Regions from separate parts of the Kitasatospora sp. NPDC101176 genome, predicted to be linked through region 1. Evidence: predicted binding sites of a transcription regulator. Region 1 holds the regulator's gene; each other region holds the start of a gene.
The links. The regulator HrcA, encoded in region 1, represses chaperone genes, less so after heat shock. The targets are predictions, from matches to a motif close to TTNGCACTCNGNNNNNCNGAGTGCNAA.
Positions count from the first base shown of each region.

Region 2: a site for HrcA is predicted at 2,730-2,756, ahead of groES (co-chaperone GroES). Genes of this name have one in related genera too.
Region 3: a site for HrcA is predicted at 2,248-2,274, ahead of groL (chaperonin GroEL). Genes of this name have one in related genera too.

Region 1 covers NZ_JBIWPA010000002.1:90,826-98,476, reverse strand. The annotation lists gene ACIRS1_RS03165 (PDZ domain-containing protein) at 1-1,166, opposite strand, end outside; gene ACIRS1_RS03160 (16S rRNA (uracil(1498)-N(3))-methyltransferase) at 1,251-2,000, opposite strand; gene dnaJ (molecular chaperone DnaJ) at 2,118-3,260, opposite strand; gene hrcA (heat-inducible transcriptional repressor HrcA) at 3,337-4,371, opposite strand; gene htpX (zinc metalloprotease HtpX) at 4,635-5,555, shown strand; gene ACIRS1_RS03140 (hypothetical protein) at 5,664-6,248, shown strand; gene ACIRS1_RS03135 (DUF3097 domain-containing protein) at 6,280-7,113, shown strand; gene ACIRS1_RS03130 (Uma2 family endonuclease) at 7,104-7,651, opposite strand, start outside.
Region 2 covers NZ_JBIWPA010000006.1:168,767-176,417, forward strand. The annotation lists gene tsaD (tRNA (adenosine(37)-N6)-threonylcarbamoyltransferase complex transferase subunit TsaD) at 1-29, shown strand, start outside; gene ACIRS1_RS12430 (hypothetical protein) at 26-286, shown strand; gene ACIRS1_RS12435 (polysaccharide deacetylase family protein) at 367-1,275, shown strand; gene ACIRS1_RS12440 (THUMP-like domain-containing protein) at 1,305-2,471, opposite strand; gene groES (co-chaperone GroES) at 2,897-3,202, shown strand; gene groL (chaperonin GroEL) at 3,320-4,948, shown strand; gene ACIRS1_RS12455 (LysR family transcriptional regulator) at 5,144-6,139, shown strand; gene ACIRS1_RS12460 (WhiB family transcriptional regulator) at 6,243-6,569, opposite strand; gene ACIRS1_RS12465 (response regulator transcription factor) at 7,130-7,651, shown strand, end outside.
Region 3 covers NZ_JBIWPA010000037.1:75,359-83,009, reverse strand. The annotation lists gene thrC (threonine synthase) at 1-1,017, shown strand, start outside; gene ACIRS1_RS33710 (MoaD/ThiS family protein) at 1,058-1,336, shown strand; gene ACIRS1_RS33705 (cold-shock protein) at 1,887-2,087, shown strand; gene groL (chaperonin GroEL) at 2,431-4,053, shown strand; gene ACIRS1_RS33695 (hypothetical protein) at 4,161-4,517, shown strand; gene ACIRS1_RS33690 (hypothetical protein) at 4,559-5,239, opposite strand; gene ACIRS1_RS33685 (PadR family transcriptional regulator) at 5,304-5,690, shown strand; gene ACIRS1_RS33680 (hypothetical protein) at 5,687-6,694, shown strand; gene ACIRS1_RS33675 (copper homeostasis protein CutC) at 6,797-7,483, shown strand; gene ACIRS1_RS33670 (ATP-binding domain-containing protein) at 7,526-7,651, opposite strand, start outside.

The DNA.
Region 1 (7,651 bases):
AGCTGCCCGGCCGCCAGCCGTCGGCGCTCGGCGCCCTGCACCGCGGGGGCGAACTCCAGGGCGTCCTCGCCCTCGGCGTCGCTGACCCAGAGCACGCCCTGCCCGCCGTCCTCGCCCGGGACGACCCGGGCCAGCCGGGCACGCACGCCCGGCGTCTCGTCCAGCACCCGGGCCGGGCCCTCGCGGTGGGTCAGCCAGTGCACCCCGCCGCGCACCACCACGGCGCTCGCCCGGCCGGTGCGGTCGGGGGCGACGGACTCCAGCCAGTGCGCGGCGTACACCGGGCGCGGGCGGCGGCCGCTGCGCGGACCGGCCAGCCGGACGTCCGGGCGGCGCGCCTCGGCACCGTCCAGGTCGTCCAGCAGCCAGAGGTCGCCGGCCCGGTGGAAGACCACCCGGGTGCCGTCGGTGCTGGCGTTGCGGGCGTAGAAGCCGTCCGGGGAGGTGGTGTGCCGGCGCAGGTCCGAACCGTCGGGGAGGCTGGAGTACAGCTCGCCGACGCCCTCGTGGTCGGAGAGGAAGGCGATCCGCTCCCCCACCCACAGCGGCGAGGAGAGCTGGCCGTCCAGCTCCTCGTGGACGCGGACGAACTCGTCCCGACCGATCCACAGCTTGCCCGCCCGGCCGCCCCGGTACCGCTTCCACCAGGCCGGCTCGCGGTTGTTGACGGTGGCCAGCAGCACCCTCCCCCGGTCCTCGGCCGGGTCGGCACCCGGGCCGTCCGGCTCGAGGGCGAGCCCGCCGACCGGTCCGTACGGCAGCCGCTCCGACGCGCCGCCGTCCAGCGGAACGGCGTGCGCCCAGGTGCGGCGCAGCGTGGCCTCGCCCGCGGTGGTGGTGGCGATCGGGCGGCCGTCCGCCGTCCAGCCCTGCAGCTGGGTCTGGTCGCTGCCCCAGTGGGTGAGCCGGCGGGACGGGCCTCCGTCGACCGGCACCACGTGCACCTCGGGCGCGCCGTCCCGGGTGGAGGTGAAGGCGATGTGCCGCCCGTCGGGGGCGAACCGGGGGTGGTGGACCGGCAGGTGGTCGGCCGTCAGCCGCCAGGCCCGGCCGCCGTCCAGCGGGGCCAGCCAGACGTCGTTCTCGGCGACGAAGGTGATCAGGTCACCGTGCAGATGGGGGTGGCGCAGGTAGGCGCCCGCAGGGGTGCTCAGGGGTTCCGTCACGCGGCCAGCGTAGGCACGTGCGCGTACGACGCGCTCCGCTTTTCGCAGACTCCGGTGCCCGGGCGAGCCGCCCGGTCCGGCCGGTCAGGACCAGCGGCCGGTGCGCCCCAGCAGCAGTGCGCCGGCGGCCACGCCGGCGGTCGAGGTGCGCAGCACCGAGGGGCCCAGCCGGTACGGCCCGGCGCCCGCCTCGGCGAAGGCCGCCAGCTCCTCCGGGGAGACCCCGCCCTCCGGTCCCACCACCAGCACCAGGTCGCCGCCCTCCGGCAGCTCGGCGTGCGCCAGCGGCCGGGAGCCCTCCTCGTGCAGCACGGCGGCGAACGCCGCGGCGGCCAGCACCGGCGCCAGCTGCCGGGTGGTCATCGGCTCGCGCACCTCGGGGAAGCGCAGCCGGCGGGACTGCTTGCCCGCCTCCCGGGCGGTGGCCCGCCACTTGGCGAGCGCCTTGGCGCCCCGGTCGCCCTTCCACTGGGTGATGCAGCGGGAGGCGGACCACGGGATCACCACGTCCACGCCGACCTCGGTCATGGTCTCCACCGCCAGCTCGCCCCGGTCGCCCTTGGGCAGGGCCTGGACGACGACGATCCGCGGCGCCGGCTCCGGTTCCCGGCGCACCGCCGCCACCGCGACGTCGATCGCGTCCTTGCCGAGCACCTCGGCGACCGTGCCGTCCACGCCCAGGCCCAGGCCGTCGGCGAGGGTCACCGCCTCACCGGCGGTCAGCCGCTTCACCGCGGCCGCGTGCCGCCCCTCCGGCCCGTCCAGGCGCACCACGGTGCCGGGCGCGGCGGCGGCGATCCGCTCGGTCTCGACGACGAAGACGGGGGCGGTCATGCGGGGAACCTCCGGTGGTGGGGCGGAGCGGGGGCGCTCCGGCTGGGCGGGCACGCGAAACCGGGCGGGCACGCGAAAGGGGTGCCGGGCGGATCCCCGGCACCCCCGCGCGGACGGCTACCGGCCGTTGAACGCGTCCTTCAGGCGCGAGAACAGGCCCTGCTGGCCCGGCGCGAACTGGCCGGCCGGCCGCTCCTCGCCGCGCAGCACCGCGAGCCGGCGCAGCAGCTCCTCCTGCTCGGCGTCGAGCTTGGTCGGCGTCTGCACCTCGACGTGCACTATCAGGTCGCCCCGGCCGCCCCCGCGCAGGTGGGTGATGCCCCGCCCGTGCAGCGGGATCGACTGCCCGGACTGCGTGCCCGGCCGGATGTCGACCTCCTCCAGCCCGTCGAGGGTCTGCAGCGGCACCTGGGTGCCGAGCGCGGCCGCCGTCATCGGGATGGTGACGGTGCAGTGCAGGTCGTCCCCGCGCCGCTGGAAGACGGTGTGGGTGGTCTCGGCGATCTCGACGTACAGGTCGCCGGCCGGGCCGCCGCCGGGGCCGACCTCGCCCTCGCCGGCCAGCTGGATCCGGGTGCCGTTGTCGACGCCCGCCGGGATCTTGACGGTCAGGGTGCGGCGGGCGCGCACGCGGCCGTCGCCGGCGCACTCCGGGCACGGGGTCGGCACGACGGTGCCGAAGCCCTGGCACTGCGGGCAGGGGCGGGAGGTCATGACCTGGCCCAGGAAGGACCGGGTGACCTGGGAGACCTCGCCCTTGCCGCGGCACATGTCACAGGTCTGCGCGGAGGTGCCGGGGGCCGCGCCCTCGCCGCTGCAGGTGGTGCAGGTGACGGCCGTGTCGACCTGGAGCTCCTTGGTGGTGCCGAACGCGGCCTCCTCCAGGGTGATCTCCAGCCGGATCATGGCGTCCTGCCCGCGCCGGGTCCGCGAGCGCGGTCCGCGCTGGCCGGCCGCGGCGCCGAAGAAGGCGTCCATGATGTCCGAGAAGCCGAATCCGGCCGCACCGGCGCCGAAGCCGCCCGCGCCCGCGCCGCCGCCCGGGGACAGCGGGTCGCCGCCGAGGTCGTAGACCTGGCGCTTCTGCGGGTCGGAGAGCACCTCGTAGGCGGCGTTGATCTCCTTGAACCGCTCCTGCGTCTTCGGGTCCGGGTTGACGTCCGGGTGCAGTTCGCGTGCCAGGCGCCGGAACGCCTTCTTGATCTCGTCCTGCCCCGCATCCCGTCGGACGCCGAGTACCGCGTAGTAGTCCGTGGCCACCAAATGCTCCGCTTGTTCCGCCTGTAGAAGTGCTGCGACTGGACACCGCCGTTACCCGTGCAACGGCGGTCGATTGCTACGACTCGGCCAGGATCTGACCCACGTACCGCGCCACCGCACGCACCGCCCCCATTGTGCCCGGATAGTCCATCCGGGTCGGACCGATCACACCCAGTTTGGCCACGCTCTCGTCGCCCGAACCGTAACCGACCGACACCACCGAGGTGGAATTCAGCCCCTCGTAGGCGATCTCGCGCCCGATCCGGACCGTCATCCCGGCGTCCGCGGTCTCACCCAGGAGGCGGAGCAGGACGACCTGCTCCTCCAGGGCCTCCAGCACCGGCTGGATGGTGAGCGGGAAGTCGTGGCCGAAGCGGGTCAGGTTGGCCGTGCCGGCCAGCATGATCCGCTCCTCGTTCTGCTCGGCGAGCGCCTCGAACAGCGTCGCCAGGACGGTGGTGACGGTCGGCCGGTCCGCCTGCTCGAACATCGCCGGGAGCTCCTCCAGGAACCCCGGCACGTCCGGCAGCCGCTGGCCGGCGGCCCGCGCGTTGATCCGGGCCCGCAGGTCCGCCAGGACCGTCTCGCCGACGGTGCCCGGGCAGTCCACCATCCGCTGCTCGACCCGGCCGGTGTTGGTGATCAGCACCAGCATCACCTTGGTCGGGGCGAGGGCGACCAGCTCGATGTGCCGGACGGTGGAGCGCGACAGCGACGGGTACTGCACCACCGCGACCTGCCGGGTCAGCTGCGCGAGCAGCCGCACCGTGCGGGCCACGGTGTCGTCCAGGTCGACGGCGCCGTCCAGGAAGTGCCGGATCGCCCGGCGCTCGGGGGCGCTCATCGGCTTGATCTCGGCGAGCTTGTCGACGAACAGGCGGTAGCCCTTATCGGTGGGGATGCGCCCGGCACTGGTGTGCGGCTGGTGGATGTAGCCCTCCTCCTCCAGCGCCGCCATGTCGTTGCGCACGGTCGCCGGGGAGACCCCGAGGTTGTGCCGCTCCACCAGGGCCTTGGAGCCGACCGGCTCCTCGGTCCCCACGTAGTCCTGGACGATCGCGCGGAGCACGGCGAGCTTGCGGTCGTCCAGCTGGCGGATCTCACCGGCCATGGGGCACACACCTCCGTCTTCGCACGTTGTCCGTCTGTGTCACAGATGCTGCCGACCGCTCCGGGAAGGCCCCGGATCCGGTGACCGCCCTGGCACTCTGAACCTACGAGTGCCAGAACCGTACCTGCCAGTGTAAGGCCCGGGCCTTGAGGCAGGAACGGCCCGGCCGGAGTGATCCTGCCCGCAGTTCCCGGCGCGGGGGTGGTGCCGTGGGGCCGTCCGGGTGGCAGCATCGGAAGCGACGGCGAATGGAGGAGCAAGCGATGTCGAGCTCGGGCCAGCACACCCGTTTCGCGCCCGACCGCGGTCTGACCGGCCGCATGGTCGTGACGATGTTCGTGATCGGGTTGCTGTACGTCGGTTTCACCGGCCTGCTGATCGCGCTCCTGCGCGGCGCCTGGCCACTGATCGTCCTCATCTCCGGCGGGCTGTTCGTGGCCCAGTTCTGGTTCAGCGACAAGATCACCGAGCGGGCGATGGGCGCCCACCAGGTGAGCCCGGAGCAGTACCCGCAGCTGCACGGCACCATCGACCGGCTCTGCGCCCTCGCGGACATGCCCAAGCCCCGGGTGGCGGTCGCCGACAACGACATGCCGAACGCCTTCGCCACCGGCCGCAACCCGCAGAACGCCGTGGTCTGCGTCACCACGGGGCTGCTGCGCCGGCTGGAGCCCGAGGAACTCGAAGGGGTCCTCGCCCACGAGCTGTCGCACGTCGCCCACCGGGACGTCGCGGTGATGACCGTCGCCGGGTTCCTCGGCGTCCTCGCCGGCGCGATGACCCGGATCGCGGTGTACGGCGGGTTCATGGGCGGCGGCCGCAACAACAACGACCAGAACGCGGCCATCGTCGCCCTGATCATCCCGCTGGTGTCGATGGTCGTCTACGCCATCAGCTTCCTGCTCACCCGGCTGCTCTCCCGCTACCGGGAGCTCGCCGCCGACCGCGCCGCCGCCCAGCTCACCGGCCGGCCCAGCGCCCTGGCCTCCGCCCTGACCAAGGTCACCGGGCAGATCGCCGCCATCCCCAGCAAGGACCTGCGCCAGGCCCAGCCCTACAACGCCTTCTACTTCGCCCCCGCGCTCGGCGCCCGGGAGACCGCCGCCCAGCTGTTCTCCACCCACCCGACGCTGGAGAAGCGGCTGGACCAGCTGGCGAAGATCTCCGAGCAGCTCGGCCGCTGACCGCGGGGCTCCCCCGCCCACCGCCGAACCCGCCCACCACCGACCCGCCGCCTCGGCCCGCCGCCCCTCCGACCCGCCACCCCTCCGCCTCGACGCGAAAGGACCACCGTGGGAATCCTGGACGCCCTGTTCGGCCGCACCAAGCCCGTCAAACCCGACCTCGACCAGCTGTTCGGCGTGCCGTCCGCCGCCCTCACCCTGGAGGCCGGGGCCGGGTTCACCCCCACCGGGCTCGGCTCGGTGTGCTTCGCCGCCGTCGAGGGCGCGGCCTTCGGCCAGGTCGAGCAGCAGGTGCGGGAGCTGCTGGACGCCGACACCGAGCGCGGCGGCGTCCCGGTGGAGGCCTCCAAGGACGGCTACGGCTACTCCTGGCTGCTCGCCCGGCACACCCCCGAGGAGCTGCCCGAGCTGGTGAACGACCTGCACGCGGTCAACAGCGAGCTGGAGGGGAACGGCTTCGGGCCGCAGCTGCTCTGCTCGCTGGTGGGCTTCCGCGACCCGCAGGGCCGGTCGCTCGCCCTCGTCTACCTGTACAAGCGCGGCACCTTCTACCCCTTCGCGCCGATGCCCGGCGGCGGCGAGCGGCGCAACAGCCCGCTCGAACTGCAGGTGAACGCCCTGCTCGGGAACGACCTGCGGCTGGAGAAGGACCTCAGCCGCTGGTTCCCGGTCTGGGGCGCGCCCGGACTCTGACGGTCCGTCCGCACTCCCTATAGTCGCCTGCATGCGCAGCCGCCAGTACGGACCCGACCTGACCCCGCCGTGGAAGAAGCAGACCCCCGCCCCGGAGGTGCCGGCCGACCGGGACCTGGTCGTCGAGGAGGCGGCCACCGGCTTCTGCGGCGCGGTGGTGCGCTGCGAGAAGACCGCCGAGGGCTTCACCGTCACCCTGGAGGACCGCTTCGGCAAGCACCGGGTGTTCCCCCTGGTGCCGCGCGGCTTCCTGCTGGACGGCCGGGTCGTCACCCTGGTCCGCCCGGCCGGCCCCGCCCCCGCCCGCACGCCCGGCCGCACCGCCTCCGGCTCGGTCGCCGTCCCCGGCGCCCGGGCCCGGGTGGCGCGCGAGTCGCGGATCTACGTCGAGGGCCGGCACGACGCCGAACTGGTCGAACGCGTGTGGGGCGACGACCTGCGCATCGAGGGCGTGGTCGTCGAGTACCTGCAGGGCGTGGACGACCTGCCCGCGATCGTCGCCGAGTTCGCCCCCGGCCCCGGCCGGCGGCTCGGCGTCCTGGTCGACCACCTGCTCCCCGGCACCAAGGAGCACCGGATCGCCGCCCGGGTCACCGGCGACGCCGTCCTGGTCGTCGGCCACCCGTACGTCGACGTCTGGCAGGCCGTGAAGCCCTCCTCGGTCGGCATCCCCGCCTGGCCCGACGTCCCCCGCGGCGAGGACTGGAAGCAGGGCACCTGCCGCCGCCTCGGCTGGCCGGCGGACACCCCCGCCGCCTGGAAGCACATCCTGTCCCGGGTGAACAGCTACAAGGACCTGGAGCCCGAGCTCCTCGGGCGGGTCGAGGAGCTCATCGACTTCGTGACCCTCCCGGATCAGGAGTAGGTCTGGAACTCCGAGGTGTCGAGCGTGATGCCCAGCAGATCCAGCTCGATCGGATCGCCGAACTTCGTGGTCCGCTCGGCCCAGTACACCGGGGCGCCGGAATCCGTGTCGGTGGTCAGATCCGTCAGGAGCACGCACACGCCCTTGAGCGGATCGACGATGAGGTAGGCCGGGATCCCGCCTTGCGCGTACATCTCGCGCTTGGTCCGGTAGTCACGGTGCACGCTGGTCCTGGACACCACCTCGACCACCACGGTCACCGCGGAGGCTGCCAGCAGACGCCCTGCCTCCGGGACGACGCCCCGCTCGAACACGACCAGGTCCGGTTGGGGCTCGCTGGCCTCGCCGGAGATGATCAGGTCCTGGGTCTGGAGCGCCCTCCACCGGGTGTAGGGGGTCTGGTGCTGAATCGCGGAGACGATGAGGTTGCGGACCATGTCCGGCCCGGCCATCATCACGATTTCCCCCCTGATGAGCTCGGCCTTGACGCCTTCCGGGACCTCCAGGTTCTCGAAGATCCCCGTCATCCGGTCATCGA
Region 2 (7,651 bases), on a different contig from region 1:
ACGACGCCCTCGGCGGTGGCGCGGCATGACCGTCGCCGCCATGTGGGAGGCCCGGGCCGCCGACGGCCGCGGGGCCGAACTCACCGCCTGGGTGCGGGAGGTGGCGCTGCCGGCGCTGCGCGGCTCGGCCGGGCTGGAGCGCACCGAGCTGTTCGGCGCGCCCGGTGAGCGGGTGCTGCTGATCACCTGGTGGGCCGGCGAGGCCGTGCCGGTCGCCGAGCCGCCGGCCGAACTGCTCGGCCGCCCGGTGCACCGCTGGTCCTTCACCAGTCAACACGTCGAGTAGGGCCTCACCGGGAACCGCGACCCGGCCCGTTACCGTGCATAGCTGATAAGAAGCTGGACGGATCCGGGGAGCGCGGTGCGGTGAGCAGGGACGGGCGGAGCAGGACCAGGACGTACGCGGTGGGGGCGCTGGCCCTGCTGGCCCTGGCCACCGGATGCGGGGACAACGGCGGCGGCACCGCCGCCCCGGCCCCTGCCGGGACCTCGGCGGGCGTGGCGCAGCCCACCGGCGGCGCCGCGTCGACCGGCCCGGCCGGCACGCCCGCCCCCGCCCCGGCGGCCGGTGACGCGGCGGCCTGGGCGAAGTGGAACCTCAAGCCGCTGGCGCCGGCCCCCGCACCGCCCGCCGACAAGCCCGTCAAGCTCGAACGGACGGGCACCGTACCGGTGTTCAGCGACATCAAGACGAGCGACAAGGTCGTCTTCATCACCATCGACGACGGCGCCGAGAAGGACCCGAAGTTCGTCGAGATGCTGACCGAGCTGAAGGTGCCGATCTCGATGTTCCTGACCAAGGACATCGTCAAGAACGACTACGGCTACTTCAAGCCGCTGCAGGCCCTGGGCAACCACATCCAGAACCACACCGTCAGCCACCCGGTGATGAGCAAGATCCCACCGGAGAAGCAGAAGTCCGAGATCTGCGACGACCAGGCCGCGCTCACCCAGCAGTACGGCACCGCCCCGCTGCTGTTCCGCCCGCCCTTCGGCGACGGCGCCAACACACCGACCCTGAACACCTCGGTGCAGCAGTGCGGCCCGCGCGCGATCGTGCTGTGGCGCGAGTCGATGCAGATCCACGACATGCAGTACCAGGCGGCCGACAAGAAGCTGAAGTCCGGTGACATCATCCTGGCGCACTTCCGCGGCCCCAAGGAGCTCAAGGGCGCCACGATGACCCAGATGTTCGCCGACCTGCTGGCCCGGATCCAGGAGCAGGGCTTCTCGGTGGCCCGGCTGGAGGACTACATCCAGCCCCCGGCCTCCTAGGAGCCGTCCGGGAGCCGCCCGGCGGCCCGTCAGGCCGGGTGGCCGAGCATCATCAGCGGGCCGTGGTCGGTGCGGCTGAGGATCACCGTGACGGAGTTCGGGCCCGAGGGCTTGAGCTGGCGGCGCAGCTCCTCCGGGGTGATCGCCATCCCGCGCTTCTTGATCACCACCGTGCCGACCCCGCGCTCGCGCAGCAGCGCCTTCAGCTTCTTGATGTGGAACGGCAGCACGTCGGTGAGCTCGAAGGCGTGCGCGTACGGGGTGGGGACCAGGCGGTCCGAGGTGAGGTAGGCGATCTTCGGGTCGATCAGCCGGCCGCCCACCTGCTCGGCCACCTCGGCCACCAGGTGGGCCCGGATCACCGCGCCGTCCGGCTCGTACAGGTAGCGCCCGACCGGGCCGGCCGGCGGGTCGGGCAGGTCTCCGCCGGTCAGGCTGGCGGCCTGCGGCAGCAGGGTGGCGCGGTGCGGTCGGGAGGCCCCGGTGCCGAACCAGAGCACCGCCTCCTTGACGTCGCCGTGGTCGGAGACCCACTCCGCCTCGGCGTCGGCCGGGACGGCCTCGTGCGGAATGCCCGGGGCGACCTTCAGCGCGCCGATCGGGGTCCGGCGCCCGGCCTCGATCGCCCAGGACAGCGGCGGGGCGTACGCCTCGGGGTCGAAGACCCGGCCGCGGGCGGTCCGCCGGGCGGGGTCGGTGAACACCGCGTCGTAGCCGGTCACGTCCACGTCGGCGACGTCCGCGCACTCCACCCGGACCAGGTCGGACAGGCCCAGCGCGGCCGCGTTGGCGGCGGTGGCCGCGCAGGCCGCCGGGTCCCGGTCGACGGCCAGCACCTCGATGCCGGCCCGGGCCAGCGCCAGGACGTCCCCGCCGATGCCGCAGCACAGGTCGGCCAGGCGCCGGACGCCCAGGTCGGCGAAGCGGCGCGCCCGCCACTCGGCCACGCTGCGCCGGGTGGACTGCTCGACGCCGTTGGGCGTGAAGTACATGAGGTCGGCGTCCGCCCCGAACTTCGCCCGCGCCCGCTGCCGCAGCCGGGCCTGTCCGAACGCCGCCGACACCAGCTCCGCCGGGTGCCCCCGCCGCAGCCGGGTGGCCAGCGCCAGCTCCTCCTCGGGCGCGAACTCGCGCAGCTCGGCGAGCAGGGCCTGGCCTTCGGCGGTCAGCAGGGGCTGGAGGTTCTCGGTGTCCACGGGCCCATTCTGACCGGTTCCGGAGGAACCCCGCGGATCCCGGCCGGCCGCGGCGGAGCGGGAGGGCGGGGCGGAGCCCGGGCGCCGGCGCCGACTCGGATCCCGGCCGGCGCCCGGCGGTTTCGGACCGGCCGCCGCGGAGCAGGAAGGCGGTGACCGGCACGGCGCCGGGCAGCGGGCCGGGCGACGCCTCCCCGGCCTCCCCGGCCGCACATGTGTACGACCACCCGTCCGTTGCCGGGATCCGCGGGCGCGCCGTTGGCACTCTGGTTGACTGAGTGCTAACACGGGCCTATGGTCGTCCTTGGCACTCCCCACTGGGGGAGTGCTAACGCGAAGACGCGTGCCTGACCCCCGCGACGGCAGGCCCGCAGGTTCGCTCCTACCCGTTAGAAACCCCGTAATCTCCGAAGGGGAGCTCGGACGTGACCACCAGCAGCAAGGTTGCCATCAAGCCGCTTGAGGACCGCATCGTGGTCCAGCCGCTCGACGCCGAGACCACCACGGCCTCCGGCCTGGTTATCCCGGACACCGCCAAGGAGAAGCCCCAGGAGGGCGTCGTCCTGGCCGTCGGCCCGGGCCGCTTCGAGGATGGCCAGCGTCTGCCGCTCGACGTCGCCGTCGGTGACATCGTCCTGTACTCGAAGTACGGCGGCACCGAGGTGAAGTACCAGGGCGAGGAGTACCTCGTCCTCTCCGCCCGCGACGTTCTCGCCATCATCGAGAAGTAAGTCGTCCCGACCCGCCCCGGATCCGCGTCACTTCGTGACAGTGGCCCGGGGCGTGGTCGTTGGTTCACGTAATCCGGCGACCGGTGGGCCGGTCGCAGCCCCGAAGGAATAGGGAACATGGCGAAGATCCTGCAGTTCGACGAGGACGCCCGCCGCTCGCTGGAGCGCGGTGTCAACAAGCTGGCCGACACCGTCAAGGTGACCATCGGCCCCAAGGGCCGCAACGTCGTCATCGACAAGAAGTTCGGCGCCCCGACCATCACCAACGACGGTGTCACCATCGCCCGTGAGGTCGAGCTGGACGACCCGTACGAGAACCTCGGCGCGCAGCTCGTCAAGGAGGTCGCCACCAAGACGAACGACGTCGCGGGTGACGGCACCACCACCGCCACCGTGCTGGCCCAGGCCCTGGTCAACGAGGGCCTGCGCAACGTCGCCGCCGGTGCCGGCCCGGCCGCCCTGAAGAAGGGCATCGACAAGGCCGTCGCCGCCGTCTCCGAGCACCTGCTGTCCGTCGCCCGCGAGATCGAGGGCAAGGACGACGTCGCCGCCGTCGCGTCCCTCTCCGCGCAGGACACCCAGGTCGGCGAGCTGATCGCCGAGGCGATCGACAAGGTCGGCAAGGACGGTGTCATCACCGTCGAGGAGTCGAACACCTTCGGCGTGGAGCTGGACTTCACCGAGGGCATGCAGTTCGACAAGGGCTACCTGTCGCCGTACTTCGTCACCGACGCGGAGCGTCAGGAGGCGGTCCTCGAGGACCCGTACATCCTGATCAACCAGGGCAAGATCTCCTCCATCCAGGAGCTGCTGCCGCTGCTGGAGAAGATCCTGCAGGGCGGGGCCTCCAAGCCGCTGCTGATCATCGCCGAGGACGTCGACGGCGAGGCGCTGTCCACCCTCGTGGTGAACAAGATCCGCGGCACCTTCAACGCCGTCGCCGTCAAGGCCCCGGGCTTCGGCGACCGCCGCAAGGCGATCCTCGGCGACCTGGCCACCCTGACCGGCGGCACGGTCATCTCCGAGGAGGTCGGCCTCAAGCTCGACCAGGTCGGCCTGGACGTGCTGGGCACCGCCCGCCGCGTGACCATCACCAAGGACGAGACCACCGTCGTCGACGGCGCCGGTGACGCCGAGGCCGTCGCCGGCCGCGTCGCCCAGATCAAGGGCGAGATCGCCGCGACCGACTCCGACTGGGACCGCGAGAAGCTGCAGGAGCGCCTGGCCAAGCTGGCCGGCGGCGTCTGCGTCATCAAGGTCGGCGCCGCCACCGAGGTGGAGCTGAAGGAGCGCAAGCACCGCCTCGAGGACGCCATCTCGGCGACCCGCGCCGCGGTCGAGGAGGGCATCGTCGCCGGTGGTGGCGCCTCCCTCGTCCACGCCGCCAAGGTGCTGGAGGACGGCCTGGGCCTGTCGGGCGACGAGGCGACCGGTGTCGCGGTCGTCCGCAAGGCGCTGCACGAGCCGCTGCGCTGGATCGCCCAGAACGCCGGCCTCGAGGGCTACGTCATCACCCACAAGGTCGCCGAGCTGGAGACCGGCCACGGCTACAACGCGGCCACCGGCGAGTACGGCGACCTGCTGAAGGCCGGCGTCATCGACCCGGTCAAGGTCACCCGCTCCGCCCTGGAGAACGCCGCCTCGATCGCCTCCCTGCTGCTCACCACCGAGACCCTCGTGGTGGAGAAGAAGGAGGAGGAGGCCGACAACGGTCACTCCCACGGCGGCCACGGCCACTCGCACTGACGCCTGAACCGTCTGACCGGAGGCCCGGCCGCACCCCTCACGGGGGCACGGCCGGGCCTTCCGGCTGTGTTCTCGCCCGCTCGCGGGAGAAGGGGCTCGGGGCGGGGCCGTCGGCCGTTGGCCTTCCGGCTGTGTTCCATCCTTCAACTATCAGTAGAATTTTGCGCACAGCAAAGATTGCCTTATAACTGAGGCATGATCGAGGCCCGCCACCTGCGCGTCCTGCGTGCCGTCGCCCGCACCGGCTCCTTCTCCGCCGCCGCCCGCGAGCTGGGGTGCACGCAGCCCGCCATCAGCCAGCAGATGAAGGCCCTGGAGAAGTCGGTGGACACTCCGCTGGTGGTCCGTTCGGGCCGCGGCATGCAGCTCAGCGAGGCCGGGCGGGTGCTGCTCAAGCACGCCACCGGGATCCTGGCCGGGCTCTCCGCGGCCGAGGAGGAGGTGGCCGCGATCGCCGGGCTGCGGGCCGGGCGGGTGCGGCTGGTCTCGTTCCCGACCGCGAGTTCCACCCTGGTGCCGCCCGCTGTCGCCCGGCTGCGGGACGGCCATCCGGGGGTGCGCGTGTCGCTGGTCGAGGCGGAGCCGCCGGAGTCGCTGGCGATGCTGCGCGGCGGTGAGTGCGAGATCGCGCTGGCCTTCCGGTACCCGCAGTCGAACGGTGCCGCGGCGCTGCCGGCGCCCGCCCACGGGACGCCGCGCGAGGCGCGGGCCGAGGCCAACCTGGAGGCGCAGCAGCTGAGCGCCGGCTCCGACTGGTCCGATCTGGTGGTCACCCCGCTGCTCGACGACCCGCTGGTGGGGCTGCTGCCCGCCGCGCACCCGCTGGCGGGCCGCGGCGGGCCGGTGGGGCTGGCCGAGCTGGCGGAGGAGCAGTGGATCGCGGGCTGCCCGCAGTGCCGGGGGCACCTGGTGGAGCTGTGCGCGGGGGCGGGCTTCGAGCCGCGGATCGACTTCGCGACCGACGACTACCCGGCGGTGGTCGGCCTGGTGGCGGCCGGGCTGGGGGTGGCGGTGCTGCCCCGGCTGGCGCTGGAGTCGGTGCGCCCCGACGGGGTGTCGACGGTGCCGGTGCGGACGGCCGCGGGGGCGCCGGCGGTGCGGCAGGTGGTCGCGCTGACCCTGCCGGACCTGGCCGAGGTGCCGGCCGTGGCGTTGATGCTGGAGCGCCTGGCGGGGGCGGCCGGCCGCTGAGGCCCGGCGGCCCCGCGGCGGCCCCGGGTGCCCCGGGAGCGGGGTGGAGCAGCCTGAGGCGCCGCGAAGAAACGTTTCTTCACGGCAGGCCGTCGAGGCGGGCCTAGCGCTGCGCGATGGCCGGCGGGGTCAGCGGGACCTCGACCAGCCGGTGCCGGGAGCGGCCCAGCATCTCCTCGCGCTCGTCCTCGGTCATCCCGCCCCAGACGCCGTACGGCTCGCGGACGGCGAGCGCGTGCGCCGCGCACTCGGTGATCACCGGGCAGCGCATGCAGACCTCCTTGGCGCTGGCCTCGCGCGAACTCCGCGCGGCTCCGCGTTCGCCCTCGGGGTGGAAGAAGAGCGAGCTGTCCACGCCACGGCAGGCTGCGGAGAGCTGCCAGTCCCACAGGTCCGCGTTGGGGCCGGGGAGGCGGGAGAAATCTGCCATGGCTCATTCCCTTCAGAGGCTCGCCCCCCGTGGGCCGGCGCTCGGCCGGCTGCTGCCGGGTGCGCGGCGGGGCGTCGATGCACTGGTGTGGACACCTGGAAATATGACTTACGGCAACTCCATGGACAAGTCACCCACAGAGTGGCACAACAGTCAATGACCATACGAAAGCTATAAAAACGGGCAAAGTGGGCAATGACTTCGACGGGCGCGGACGTGGCAATCGGGTGGCCGACGGGCGCGCGAGGCTCCGCACCGGTGTGCGGGTCGTACGCCCACCGCGCGCGAGCTGCGCAAAAGTGCGGCGTGTGCACCGCGATGCGGCTGATCGGTAATGAGTTGGCCACGTACAGTGGTGGAGATGGCCCTGAAGGCCGTAACTCATTCGAGTGACGGTCGTTGGAAGTGCGGAGGCGGTTAGCGGGCGCCGGACGTCGGGAACGATCGCGGGGAAGTTGAGGCGATCAGCACGGACTCTGTCGCCGATCGGCCGTGTCGGAGAGGTTCGTACCAGCCAGGAGGCTCAACGTGACGCGGATCAGCTGCGGAGGACGACGGTCATGACTTCCGTTCTCGTTTGCGACGATTCCCCGCTCGCCCGCGAGGCGCTTCGCCGCGCCGTCGCGACCGTACCCGGGGTGGACCGGGTCACCACCGCGACGAACGGGGAGGAGGTCCTCCGCCGCTGGGTGGCCGACCGCTCCGATCTCGTCCTGATGGACGTCCGGATGCCCGGCCTCGGCGGGGTCGAGACGGTCCGGCGGCTGCTGTCCGCCGATCCGGGCGCGCGGATCATCATGCTCACCGTCGCCGAGGACCTCGACGGCGTCGCGCTCGCGGTCGCCGCGGGCGCCCGCGGGTACCTGCACAAGGACGCCTCGCGCGCCGAGCTGCGGGCCACCGTCACCCAGGCGCTCGCCGACCCGACCTGGCGCCTCGCGCCGCGCCGGCTGCGCAGCCCCGACATGGGCGCCGCCCCCACCCTGACGGCGCGTGAGATCCAGGTGCTGGAGGGCATGAGCCACGGGCGCAGCAACGCCGAGATCGGCCGCGAGCTCTTCCTGTCCGAGGACACCGTCAAG
Region 3 (7,651 bases), on a different contig from region 1:
CCCGGCTGGACCCCGCTGGTGAAGGCGGACAACCTGGGCCGCGAGCTCGGCTTCACCGCCCCGCTGCACGTCAAGGACGACTCGGGCAACCCCACCCACTCCTTCAAGGACCGGGTGGTGGCCTGCGCCATCGAGGCCGCCCGGGCCTTCGGCTACACCACGCTGTCCTGCTCGTCGACCGGCAACCTGGCCGGTGCGGTGGGCGCGGCGGCGGCCCGGGCCGGGTTCCGGTCCTGCGTGTTCATCCCGCACGACCTGGAGCAGGGCAAGGTCGTCATGGCCGGGGTGTACGGCGGCGAGCTGGTCGGCATCGAGGGCAACTACGACGACGTGAACCGCTTCTGCTCGGAGCTGATCGGCGACCCGGCCGGTGAGGGCTGGGGCTTCGTCAACGTCAACCTGCGCCCGTACTACGGGGAGGGTTCCAAGACGCTGGCGTACGAGATCTGCGAGCAGCTCGGCTGGCGGCTGCCGGAGCAGATCGTCATCCCGATCGCCTCGGGCTCCCAGCTGACCAAGATCGACAAGGGTCTGCAGGAGCTGATCAGGCTCGGCCTGGTCGAGGACCGGCCGTACAAGGTCTTCGGCGCCCAGGCGGCGGGCTGCTCGCCGGTGTCGGCCGCGTTCAAGGCCGGCCAGGACGTGATCCGGCCGGTCAAGCCGGACACCATCGCCAAGTCGCTGGCGATCGGCAACCCGGCGGACGGCCCGTACGTGCTGGACATCGCCCGGCGCACCGGCGGCGCCGTCGAGGACGTCACCGACGCCGAGGTGGTGGACGCCATCCGGCTGCTGGCCCGGACCGAGGGCATCTTCGCCGAGACCGCCGGCGGGGTCACCGTCGGCGTGCTGAAGAAGCTGGTGGAGACCGGCCAGCTCGACCCGGCCAAGGAGACCGTCGCGATCAACACCGGCGACGGCCTGAAGACCCTGGACGCCGTCGCCGGGGCCGGCATGACCGCTGTCATCCGCCCGACCCTGGCGTCCTTCCGCGACGCCGGCCTCGCGTCCGCCTGAACCACCCCACCCGCTGGGCCGCACCCCCGCTAGGAGAGCCATGAGCGTCAACGTCCGCATCCCCACCATCCTGCGCACCTACACCGGCGGCGCCGCCGAGGTGAGCGCCGAGGGCGCCACCCTCGGCGAGGTCATCGCCGACCTGGAGAAGAACCACGCGGGCATCTCCGCCCGCATCCTGGACGACACCGGCAAGCTGCGCCGCTTCGTCAACGTCTACGTGAACGACGACGACGTGCGCTTCGCCGACGGCCTGGCGACGGAGGTCGCGGACGGCGCCGGCGTCTCGATCATCCCGGCGGTGGCCGGCGGCTGCTGAGCCGCACCCGCCCGGGCCGGCCGCCCGCGCGCACGGAATTCCGCTCTCCGTGCGCGCGGGCGGCCGTGCGCATTTCGGCGGGAATATATCCCGGTGGAGTCGGAGTAGAGTGTGGCTCGGCTGGGAACAGGGATTCTCTTCATCCTCCCCCGCGATTCGCCGGACCGCCGTCCGGCCGTTGAGACCCGCTGAGCCCCGGCGCTGCGAAACATGTCAGGCCGATGTCAGAATTCGCGCGGTGATCTGTAGTAATTCGTCCGCTATGTCCGGCGTCAAATGCCGAGTTCATTCCGATTCCGCCCGCAGTGTCCCCTGGTGCGCACCCGGAATTCCCCGCAGTTGACCCTGTTGCAGAGGGCGTCGATCCGGATACATTCAGCGGCGGTCGACGTAGTCAGCCGCTCACAGGATGCCGTCAGGCGCCCCGGCGGAGGATTGCGGCGTGCACGGCTGCGCCCAGGGGGGGTTCCCCGGGCCGGCCTCCAAACCAGACCCGGGCCCGCGACCTGCGGGCGCGTGAAGGGCCAGCACAGCACTAGGGGAGTTCGGAATGGCTCAGGGCACCGTCAAGTGGTTCAACGCGGAGAAGGGCTACGGCTTCATCGCGGTCGACGGTGGTGCGGACGTCTTCGTCCACTACAGCGCGATCCAGATGGACGGCTACCGCACCCTCGAGGAGGGCCAGCGGGTCGAGTTCGAGATCTCCCAGGGACAGAAGGGCCCGCAGGCGGACATGGTCCGCTCGGTCTGACCTCTTCGGCTCCAGGAGCTCGGCGCGGCCCACGGCTGGTGACCACTCGCTTCTCGGCGGGCCCGTACGACACGCGTCGTGCGGGCCCGTCGGCGTTCCCGGGCGGGAGTTGCGGGGGCCCCCGGGATCGCGCCGGACGGCTCGCGGGATCGCGATTGGGCTTGCACTCGACCACCCGGAGTGCTAATCATTGGCGTTAGCACTCACAGCGTGAGAGTGACAGCGGACCGGGTCGGTGAGGCCCCCGGGAGCGGTAGGGGAAAAGACCCCCGCACACCAGGGCCGTCCGTCGCGGGCACCCCTTGGTCCGAGCAGTCGACCGTGTCCCGGAGGACCACTTCTGATGGCCAAGATCATCGCCTTTGATGAGGAAGCTCGCCGCGGCCTTGAGCGTGGCATGAACCAGCTCGCCGACGCAGTGAAGGTCACGCTCGGCCCCAAGGGCCGCAACGTCGTGCTGGAGAAGAAGTGGGGCGCCCCCACGATCACCAACGACGGTGTCTCCATCGCCAAGGAGATCGAGCTCGAGGACCCGTACGAGAAGATCGGCGCGGAGCTCGTCAAGGAGGTCGCCAAGAAGACCGACGACGTCGCGGGTGACGGCACCACCACCGCCACCGTGCTCGCCCAGGCCCTGGTTCGCGAGGGTCTGCGCAACGTCGCCGCCGGCGCCAACCCGATGGCCCTGAAGCGCGGCATCGAGAAGGCCGTCGCCGCCGTCTCCGACCAGCTGCTGGCCCAGGCCAAGGACGTGGAGACCAAGGAGCAGATCGCCTCCACCGCCTCCATCTCGGCCGCCGACACCCAGATCGGCGAGCTGATCGCCGAGGCCATGGACAAGGTCGGCAAGGAAGGCGTCATCACCGTCGAGGAGAGCAACACCTTCGGTCTGGAGCTCGAGCTCACCGAGGGCATGCGCTTCGACAAGGGCTACATCTCCGCCTACTTCGCGACCGACCTGGAGCGCATGGAGGCGACCTTCGAGGACCCGTACATCCTCATCGCCAACTCCAAGATCGGCTCGGTCAAGGACCTGCTGCCGCTGCTGGAGAAGGTCATGCAGAGCGGCAAGCCGCTCGTCATCATCGCCGAGGACGTCGAGGGCGAGGCCCTGTCGACCCTGGTCGTGAACAAGATCCGCGGCACCTTCAAGTCCGTCGCCGTCAAGGCCCCGGGCTTCGGCGACCGCCGCAAGGCCATGCTCGGCGACATCGCCATCCTCACCGGTGGCACCGTGATCTCCGAGGAGGTCGGCCTCAAGCTGGAGAACGCCGGCATCGACCTGCTGGGCACCGCCCGCAAGGTGGTCATCACCAAGGACGAGACCACCATCGTCGACGGTGGCGGCGACAGCGAGCAGGTCGCGGGCCGCGTGAACCAGATCCGCGCCGAGATCGAGAACAGCGACTCGGACTACGACCGCGAGAAGCTCCAGGAGCGCCTCGCCAAGCTGGCCGGCGGCGTGGCCGTCATCAAGGCCGGCGCGGCCACCGAGGTGGAGCTCAAGGAGCGCAAGCACCGCATCGAGGACGCCGTCCGCAACGCCAAGGCCGCCGTCGAGGAGGGCATCGTCGCCGGTGGTGGCGTCGCGCTGCTGCAGGCCGGTGTCGCCTTCGACAAGCTGGAGCTGGACGGCGACGAGGCCACCGGTGCCAACATCGTCAAGGTCGCGCTCGAGGCCCCGATCAAGCAGATCGCGACCAACGCCGGCCTCGAGGGCGGCGTCGTGGTGGAGAAGGTGCGCAACCTCCCCGCCGGTCACGGCCTGAACGCCGCCACCAACGAGTACGTCGACCTGGTCGCCGCGGGCATCATCGACCCGGCCAAGGTCACCCGCTCCGCGCTGCAGAACGCCGCCTCCATCGCGGCGCTGTTCCTCACCACCGAGGCCGTCATCGCCGACAAGCCGGAGAAGGCCGCCGCGGCCGCCGGCGGCGGCATGCCGGGCGGTGACATGGACTTCTGATCCTGATCTCCTGAGATCGGATCGGTCGAATCCCGATCGTGTGGGCGGTCCCCTTCGGGGGGCCGCCCACACGGCGTTCCAGCGGCGCACTACCGGAGAATGGACAGATGGCTTCCGACGACATCGAGACCGCCCTGCACAACGCGCGGGCCCTGATCCTGGCCGACCTCACCGCGCGGGACGTGGCGGACGCCGCCGTCGTCTCGCTGGTCGAACAGGCCGTGACCCACCGCCGCTGGTGGCTCGAGCAGTGGCCGGACGGCACCGAGTACGTGCTCGGGCTGGTCGCCCAGGACGTCCAGGACGCGCTGCTGGAGGCCTACGGCCGCTGGCCGCTGTGCGCCGACTGCGCCGCCGACGGCGACCCGCACGCGCTCAGCGTGGAGCCCGAGCTGGGGCCCGAGCCGCACTGGGTGTGCGGCAAGCACGGTGCGGTGGTCGCGCCGGTCGGGGGACTCGCCTAGGGCGTGTCTTTCGGATCACGTCGGATCAGCGGGCGTCGTTCTCAGGCCCCGCCGGACGCCAGCCGGTCCAGTTCGGCCGCCAGGTTGGCGCGGGCCGGGGCGTCGAAGCGGGCCAGGGCGGCCGGGGTGCGGTAGAGCGCGGGCAGCGCGAGGAGCCGGCGCAGGACGTCCGCCCGGCCGGCGCGGAAGTCGGGCTCCGGGACGAAGGCGTACTCCTCCCGGACGGCGGCCGTGTACGCGGCGTACGCCCCGGGGCTGCCGCCGAGCACGGCGAGGTCCGCGTCGCAGAGCACCTCGCCGTCGCGGTCGCCCGGCTCGGGGCGGTGCGTGACGGTGAGCAGGACCAGCCGTTCGACCTCGGCCACCCGCGCGGCGGGCAGGCCGGCGGCGGTGAGCGCGCGGACCGCCAGGGCGGCGCTGCGCTCCTCGTTCTCGGAGCGGTCGGGCCGGTAGACGGCGTCGTGGAACCAGGCCGCGAGCCGGACGGCGTCCGGGTCGGCGGCATGCCCGGCGAGCTCGTCGACGTGCCGCAGCACGGCCCGCAGGTGCTCGGGGGTGTGGTAGCGGCGCTGCGGTTCGGCCCAGCGGCGCAGCAGCTCCCGGCCGTACGGCTCGGGGTCCTCGGTGGCGGCACAGCGGTGCAGCAACGCGGTCCAGTCGGCGAGCAGGGCGTCCGCGCGGTCGTCGGTGTGGTCCCCGGCGCGTTCCTCGGTGATGGGCATGGGGGCCATTCTCGCGGTGCCGTCGCACTGGACCGATAGGTAGATCGACGATATATGTAGTCACATGACTGAACGCTCGATGCAGGAGCCCACGCTGCTGCTGCTCACCGCACTCGCCGACGCCCCCAGACACGGCTACGCGCTCATCCAGGAGATCGCCGCCATCTCGGACGGCCGGGTCACGATGCGCACCGGCACGCTCTACGGCGCGCTCGACCGCCTGCTGCAGCAGGGGCTCATCGAGGTCGCGGCCGAGGAGGTGGTGGACGGCCGGGCCCGGCGCAGCTACGCCCTGACCGCCGCCGGCCGGACCGCGCTCGCCACCGAGGCCGAGCGGCTGCGGGCGGTGGCCACCGAGGCGGAGCGCCGGCTCTCGGCGGTCCGCTCGATGCTGCAGGGGAAGCCGGCGGAGTCGCCGGGGAGGTCCACGAAGAGGGGGCGTTTCGCATGACCACACCGATCCTGGGGGCGCCCTCGGCGGCGCTGCGGGCCGCGCTGCAGCTCTACCCGGCGCACTACCGCCGGGAGCGCGGCGAGGAGATGGCCGCGGTCTTCGCCGACACCACGGCGGAGGCCGGCCGCTCCGCCGTCGCCCGCGAGGTGTTCGACCTCGCGCTGTACGGACTGCGGGTGCGGCTCGGGCTGACCGGCTCCTCGGTGCTGGGGCGGGTGCTCGCGCTGGCCGCGCCGATGGTCGCCGGCGCGCTGGCCGGGGCCGGGCTGGTGCCGTGGGTGCTCGACCCGGACCGGGCCGCCTGGAAGCTGACCTGGGACCACTCGTACGGCACCTACGCCCAGACGATCGCGCCGCCGGTGGTCGCGCTGCTGCTCGCGGTGGCGGCGCTGCTGGGGCGCTGGACGGCGGTGCGGGTCATCGCGGTGGTGCAGGCCGTCATGGGGCTGGGCGTCCTGGCGCAGGCGCTCGTCCGGCCGGTGTTCGACCTCTGGTGGGCCGGGTACGTCGGGATGGCGACCCTGCCGGCCGCGGTGGCCGCGGTGCTGCTGCTGGCGGCGCCGACCGCGCTGCTGCCCGCACCCGACTGGCGCACCCGGGGCGTGGTGCTGGCCTCGGTGGCCGGGGGAGGGCTGCTGGTCGCGTTGCAGCGCTGGGACGACACGAACTTCCCGCTGGACGTCCAGTGGTTCGTGCTGCTGCTGCTCGTGCCGCTGCTGCTGACCTTCACCGCGCTGCGGGGCCGGGTGGTGCCGGCCGCGATCGGGGTCGCGGTGCTGTCGCTGACCACCTTCGCGGGCCTGTTCAACATCTGGCGCGAGGGCCGCGGGATCTCGCAGGTGCTGCCGGTCGTGGCGCCGGCGGCGGGCCTGCTGGTGCTGGTGGCGGTGGCCGTGCGCGCGGCCGGCCGTGGTGGTGGCCGGGGCGCCGGCCCCGGTGACGGCGTGGGTGGCGGCGTGGGTGGTGGCGACGGGGTCGAGGAGCGGCCCGGCCTGGCGTGACCACCAGGGGCCGGGCGGCCCCTTGAGGGGGCGCCCCGGTCCCGTCGCAGGGAGGGCGCCCGGGTCTCGCCGGGGGCCGGGCGATGTGGCAGGCTGTCCGGCATGTCTAGACCAATTTTCGAAGTCATCGCGCTGACGCCCCAGGACGCCCAGGCCGCCGAGTCGGGCGGCGCCGACCGCCTCGAACTGGTCACCGACATGGCCGCGGACGGGCTCACCCCGTCCGTCGAGGACTTCGCCCGGATCCGGGCCGCGGTCGGCATCCCGCTGCGGGTCATGCTCCGGATCAGGGACGGCTTCGCCCCGGGCGACCTCGACGTGCTGGCCGCCCGGGCCGCCGCACTGCGCGCCGAGGGCGCCGAGGAGTTCGTCTTCGGCTTCCTCGACGCCGACGGCGCCGTCGACCGGGCTGCCACCGAGGCCGTCGCGGAGGCCGTCGCCGGTTGCCGCTGGACCTTCCACCGGGCGATCGACCACAGCGCCGACCGGGCCGCCCTGCGGGCCGCCGTCGGCTCGCTGCCCGGACTGGACACCTTCCTGACCTCCGGCGCGGCCGCCGGGGTGGACGCCGGGCGGGAGGTGCTGCGGGCCGAAGCCGCCCGGGCCGGCGAGCCCGGGTACGGGCAGCGGATCCTGATCGGCGGCGGCCTGCGCGCCGAGCACCTCAAGGGCCTGCGGGCCGAGGGCTTCGACGCCTTCCACGTCGGCGGCGCGGTACGGGTCGCCGGTTGGGACACGCCGGTCGACGCCGCCAAGGTGGCCGAGTGGCGGGCGCTGATCGACGCCTGAGCGGGCACCGGGGTCGGCCCCGGCGGGGCCGACCCTGCCCCGTCAGCGCAGCTGCTCGGGCAGCGGCTCGCTGTGCAGCACCGTCAGGCCGGAGACGGCACGGGTCAGCGCCACGTACAGCCGGCGCAGTCCGGTCCGCTCGTCCGGCTCGCCGGCGACCACCGCGGC